Methylibium petroleiphilum PM1: one gene and its partner. The protein of the gene in region 1 interacts with the protein of each later gene in a pairwise test. Links are inferred from orthologs where the notes say so. Each region holds a gene or a part of one and is shown on either strand. Other genes may lie near its edges.

What was found.
Region 2: the proteins of ftsA (region 1) and MPE_RS00400 interact in binary tests that used the Escherichia coli proteins (3 or more experiments, as listed by UniProt). The link is inferred for Methylibium petroleiphilum PM1 from one-to-one orthologs.

What each region holds. Positions count from the first base shown.
Region 1 is NC_008825.1:505,802-508,844, forward strand. What follows is about bases 58-3,029. They hold ftsA (cell division protein FtsA), read left to right. Parts: upstream 58-914; coding sequence 915-2,144; downstream 2,145-3,029. Other genes in these bases: MPE_RS02325 (D-alanine--D-alanine ligase), read left to right, coding at 58-80; MPE_RS02330 (cell division protein FtsQ/DivIB), read left to right, coding at 88-894; ftsZ (cell division protein FtsZ), read left to right, coding at 2,202-3,029. In the rest of the region: more of MPE_RS02325, read left to right, coding at 1-57; more of ftsZ, read left to right, coding at 3,030-3,043. UniProt on the Escherichia coli protein: Essential cell division protein that assists in the assembly of the Z ring. May serve as the principal membrane anchor for the Z ring.
Region 2 is NC_008825.1:78,120-81,134, forward strand. Bases 57-3,000 are described here. They hold MPE_RS00400 (rod shape-determining protein), read right to left. Parts: upstream 2,079-3,000; coding sequence 1,035-2,078; downstream 57-1,034. Other genes in these bases: mreC (rod shape-determining protein MreC), read right to left, coding at 57-893; gatC (Asp-tRNA(Asn)/Glu-tRNA(Gln) amidotransferase subunit GatC), read left to right, coding at 2,366-2,665; gatA (Asp-tRNA(Asn)/Glu-tRNA(Gln) amidotransferase subunit GatA), read left to right, coding at 2,662-3,000. Outside these bases: more of mreC, read right to left, coding at 1-56; more of gatA, read left to right, coding at 3,001-3,015. UniProt on the Escherichia coli protein: Forms membrane-associated dynamic filaments that are essential for cell shape determination. Acts by regulating cell wall synthesis and cell elongation, and thus cell shape.

The DNA of each region.
Region 1 (3,043 bases):
CGATGTCGGCCAAGGCCGCAGGCCTCGGCTACGAGCAGCTGTGCCTGCACATCCTGCAGGGAGCGGCGCTCGACGCCTGAGCCCCTCATGGCCCGCAGACCCCGCCTCCCCGCGAAGCCGCAGCCGCTGCCGGCCGATGTGCGCCTGATGCGCACCGGCGCCAGCGTGCTGTTCGCGTTCGCGCTGCTGGCCTTCATCGGGCTGCTGCTGACCTGGGCGCTGCGCGCGCCGCTGTTCACGCTGCGCGGCGTTCGCGTGGAGGGCGAGGTGGCGCGCAACAGCGTGACCACGATCCGCGCCAATGCGATGCCCAAGCTGAGCGGCAACTTCTTCAGCCTCGATCTCGCGCAGGCCCAGGAGGCCTTCCAGTCCGTGCCCTGGGTGCGGCGGGCCGCGGTGCAGCGGGTGTGGCCGAACCGGCTGGCGGTGCGCCTCGAAGAACACCACGTCGCCGCATGGTGGCACCAGGAGGACGGCGACGACAAGCTCGTCAACGTGCAGGGGGAGGTGTTCGAGGCGAACCCGGGCGACGTCGAGGACGAGAACCTGCCGGTGCTGCAGGGGCCGGAGGGCAGTTCGGCGTCGATGCTCGCGATGTACCGGCGGCTGGTGCCGGCGTTCGAGGCCATCGGCGCGAGCATCGAGACGCTGGCGATGAGCGCGCGCGGTTCCTGGCGAGCCGAGCTGGACAGCGGCGCGCAGGTCGAGCTCGGCCGCGGCGGCGAGGACGAGGTGATGGCGCGGGTGCAGGCCTTCGTGGGCACCGTGCCGCAGCTGACGGCGCGCTACGAGCGCCCGCTGGCGTATGCAGACCTGCGCCACGCCGACGGCTACGCGCTGCGGCTCAAGGGCATCGGCACGGCGGCGCCGACGGCGGCGGCAGGCAGGAAATAGAAGGAAAAGGCGGGAAGCACATGGCCAAGGAATACAAGGATCTCGTCGTCGGGCTCGACATCGGCACCGCCAAGGTGATGGCGGTGGTGGCCGAGGTGCTGCCCGAGGGTGAGCTGCGCGTCGCCGGCATCGGCACCGCGCCGGCCCATGGGCTCAAGCGCGGCGTGGTGGTGAACATCGACGCGACGGTCCAGTCCATCCAGCAGGCCTTGAAGGAGGCCGAGATGATGGCCGACTGCAAGATCACGCGCGTCTACACCGGCATCACCGGCAGCCACATCCGCGGCCAGAACTCCACCGGCATGGTGATCGTGCGCGACAAGGAGGTCACGCCGGTCGACGTGGCGCGCGTGATCGAGACCGCCAAGGCGATCAACATCCCGAACGACCAGCGCATGCTGCTGGTCGAGGCGCAGGAGTTCGTGATCGACGGCCACGAGGTCAAGGAGCCGATCGGCATGAGCGGCGGCCGCCTCGAGGTCAAGGTGCACATCGTGACCGGCGCGCAGAGCGCGGCCGAGAACATCATCAAGTGCGTGCGCCGCTGCGGGCTGGAAGTGGACATGCTGGTACTCAACCCCAGCGCGTCCAGCCACGCGGTGCTGACCGACGACGAGAAGGACCTGGGCGTCGCGCTGGTCGACATCGGCGCCGGCACGACCGACGTGTCGATCTTCACCGACGGCTCGGTGCGCCACACCGCGGTGATCCCGATCGCCGGCGACCTGATCACCAGCGACATCGCGATGGCGCTGCGCACGCCGACCAAGGACGCCGAGGAGATCAAGGTCGAGCACGGCGTGGCCAAGCAGCTGCTGGCCGATCCGAACGAGCAGGTCGAGGTGCCGGGGCTCGGCGACCGCGGCCCGCGCATGCTCAGCCGCCAGGCGCTGGCCGGCGTGATCGAGCCGCGCGTCGAGGAAATCTTCTCGCTGGTGCACCAGGTGATCCGCGAGAGCGGCTACGAGGAGCTGCTGTCCAGCGGCATCGTGCTCACCGGCGGCACCGCGGTGATGCCCGGCATGGTCGAGCTGGGCGAGGACATCTTTCTGAAGCCGGTGAGGAAGGGGCTGCCCACCTACGCCGGCGCACTGTCAGACATGGTGGCGAGCCCGCGCTCGGCCACCGTGATGGGCTTGCTCGAAGAGGCGAGGCTCGCGCGCACGCGCGGCATGAAGGCAGCGCAGCAGGCGGGGTCGGTCCAGACCCTGTTCGGCCGCGTCAAGGATTGGTTCATCGGGAATTTTTAGGGCGTCATCCAGCCCACGTTTTCAACCGGCAACTGCATCAGACGAAGGAGGTCCACCATGGCCATCGAGATGATTGAAGAATTCGAGCTCGGCACGAAGATCAAGGTGATCGGCGTGGGCGGCGGCGGCGGCAACGCTGTCGAGCACATGATCAACGAGGGCGTGCAGGGCGTGGAGTTCATCTGCGCGAACACCGACGCGCAGGCGCTGCACCGCTCCAAGGCCGACCAGCTCATCCAGCTCGGGAGCACCGGCCTGGGCGCGGGCTCCAAGCCGGCCGCCGGCAAGGCCGCGGCCGACGAAGCCGAGGGCCGCATCCGCGACGCGATCGCGGGCGCCAACATGATCTTCCTGACTGCCGGCATGGGCGGCGGCACCGGCACCGGCGCCGCGCCGGTGATCGCGCGCGTGGCCAAGGAGATGGGCATCCTGACGGTGGGCGTGGTGACCAAGCCCTTCGACTTCGAGGGCGGCCGGCGCATGAAGCAGGCCGAGGCCGGCCTGCAGGAGCTGGAAGCCAACGTCGACTCGCTGATCGTGGTGCTCAACGAGAAGTTGCTCGAGGTGCTGGGAGACGACGTGTCGCAGGACCAGGCCTTCAAGCAGGCCAACGACGTGCTGAAGAATGCCGTGGGCGGCATTGCCGACATCATCCACATCGATGCATCGATCAACGTCGACTTCGAGGACGTGAAGACGGTGATGAGCGAGCCCGGCAAGGCGATGATGGGCACCGCGATCGCGACCGGACCGGACCGCGCCAACAAGGCGGCCGACTCGGCGGTGGCCTGCCCGCTGCTCGAGGGCATCGACCTGTCGGGCGCGCGCGGTGTGCTGGTGCTGATCGCGGCGAGCCGCGCCAGCCTGAAGCTGAGCGAGAGCAAGAACGCGATGAACAC
Region 2 (3,015 bases), 430 kb from region 1 along the record:
GCCGCCGGCTCGGTGGGGCGGGGCGGCAGCTGCAGGCCGAGCGGCTGCAGCACCAGCACGTGGCGCACGCTGTCGGGCCGCGCCGCCGGGGCCAGCGTGACCTTCGCGAAGGTAGTGCCGGCGCGCCGATCGACCGCGACCACCTTGGCCACCGACAGCCCGGGCGGGTAGACGCCGTCGACGCCCGAGGTGTTCAGCACATCGCCCGGCTCGATGTCGGCATTGCTGGCGAGGAAGCGCAGTTCCATGCCGGCGCCGGCGGCCACGGTGGACGGATCGCCGTAGGCGGCCGCTCGAGCCTGCGTGCGGACGTTCAGCACCGGGATCGCCGCGTCCTTGTCGGTCAGCAGCGTCACCTCCGACGCCAGAGGGTAGACGCGCGTGACCTGGCCGAGCACCCCCGCGGCGTCGATCACCGGCGAGGCAGGCGCCACGCCGTGCGTCGCACCGCGGTCGATCACGATCTTGCGCGAGTAGGGATCGGCGGCCTCGTACAGCACCTCGGCCGCCTCGGTGTTCACGGTGAACTGCGGGCGCAGTGCCAGCAGCTCGCGCAGGCGTTGGTTTTCCTCGGTCAGCGGGCCGACGCGCGCCGCCACCTCGGACTGGGCGGCCAGCTGCACCAGCGCTGCCGTCTCGCGCTCACGCGCGCCGGCGATCCCGGTGAAGTAGTCGTGCACCGTGTCCCAGGCGCGGACCGGGACCAGCAGCACGCGCTCGACCGGGTGCAGCGCGGTGGACAGGGCTGCGCGCAGCGGCTGCGTGAGCTTGAAGCGCGTGTCGGCCACCATCAGGAACAGCGCGAAGGCCGAGAAGAACACCAGCTTCGTCAGGGCAGACATGCCCTGCTTGAAGAACGGCGGCGGAGTGCGATCGAGGGTGCCTAGAGGCATGGCGCTCGGCGGTGAACGACGAAGCCGGCCACGTGCGACATCGGGCCCCTGGGCCGCGGCTTGCCGCAGCCGATCCCCCGAGGGGATGGCGCCCGGCTTGGGGCGGCCCGGCGCTCGGGCGCTCGCGCCGGCGCCATCGACTTACTCGGAGGTGAAGATGCTGCCCAGGCGCTCCATGCGCTCCAGCGCCATGCCGCAACCGCGCACCACGCAGGTCAGCGGGTCCTCGGCCACCAGCACCGGCAGGCCGGTTTCCTCGGCCAGCAGACGGTCCAGGTCGCGCAGCAGCGCGCCGCCGCCGGTCAGCATCATGCCGCGCTCGGAGATGTCGGCGCCGAGTTCGGGGGGCGTCTGCTCCAGCGCGTTCTTGACGCTGGAGACGATGTTGTTCAGCGGATCGGTCAGCGCCTCGAGGATCTCGTTGCTGCTGATCGTGAAGCTGCGCGGCACGCCTTCGCTGAGGTTGCGGCCCTTGACCTCCATCTCGCGCACTTCGGAGCCCGGGAAGGCCGAGCCGATCTGCTTCTTGATGGCCTCGGCGGTGGGGTCTCCGATCAGCATGCCGTAGTTGCGGCGGATGTAGTTGATGATGGATTCGTCGAACTTGTCGCCGCCGACCCGGATGCTGCCCTTGTAGACCATGCCGCCGAGCGAGATGACGCCAACCTCGGTGGTGCCGCCGCCGATGTCGACCACCATCGAGCCGGTGGCCTCGCTGACGGGCAGCCCGGCGCCGATGGCCGCGGCCATCGGTTCCTCGATCAGGTAGACCTCGGAGGCACCGGCGCCGAGCGCCGACTCGCGGATCGCACGCCGTTCCACCTGCGTCGAGCCGCAGGGCACGCAGATGATGATGCGCGGGCTGGGCTTGAGCACCGAGCGCGGATGCACCATCTTGATGAACTGCTTGAGCATCTGCTCGGTGACGGTGAAGTCGGCGATCACGCCGTCCTTCATCGGCCGGATGGCCTCGATGTTGCCCGGCACCTTGCCGAGCATGGCCTTGGCCTCGGCGCCGACGGCCTGGATGGTCTTCTTGCCGTTGGGGCCGCCTTCGTGACGGATCGCGACGACCGAAGGCTCGTCGAGCACGATGCCCTTGCCACGCACGTAGATCAGCGTGTTGGCGGTGCCGAGGTCGATCGCGAGGTCGGTGGAGAAATAGCGTCGCAGGGAGGCGAACATGTCTTGGCGTTTCTGCAGGGCGCCGCAGCGAGGAAGCCGGGGGCTACGAGGGCTGCGCCGCCTGGGTATGGGGAGGGGCGGTGTTCGAAGCGATCTGGGCCAGCAGGCCGGTCGCGATGTCTGCGCCCCCACTGCGCTCGTCGCGTAGTGAACGCCTCCATCCCGGCCGGGTGAGGAACTCCGAAGATAATACCGCACGGTCCCAGCGCGACGCCCGCGAAAAGCGGCGTTGAATCGCGGCAGTTCTCTGGCGCAGGGCCGTTGCATCCCTCCATTTCGACCCTCCCATGGCCCTGACCCCCACCGACGTGAGCCGCATCGCCCTGCTGGCCCGGCTCGAACTCAGCGAGGCGGAGCAGTCCGCGATGCTCAGCCAGCTGAACGGCTTCTTCGACATCGTCGAGCGCATGCGCGCCGTCGACACCACCGGTGTCGCGCCGCTGTACACGCCGCTGTCGGCGGTGCAGGAAGTCGCGCTGCGGCTGCGCGAAGACGCGGTCACCGAGGTCGACCAGCGCCAGGCCAACCAACTCAGCGCACCGGCCGTCGAGGCGGGGCTGTACCTCGTGCCCAAGGTGATCGAATGAGCACCGAGCTGCACCAGCTCGGCGTGGCCGACCTGTCGGCCCGTCTGGCCGCCAAGACGGTATCGACTGCCGAAGTCACGTCACACCTGCTTGCGCGCGTTGCTGCCCATGAACACCTGGGGGCCTTCCTGTGCACCGATGTCGAACTGGCGCTGCAGCAGGCCCGCGCGGCCGACGAGCGGCGCGCCCGTGGCGAGACCCTCGGCGCGCTCGACGGCGTGCCGCTGGCCCACAAGGACATCTTCGTCACGACCGACTTTCCCAGCACCGCGGCCTCGAAGATGCTGGCCGGTTACCGCTCGCCCTTCGATGCAACGGTCGTCGCGAAGCTCAAGGCGGCCGGCACCGTG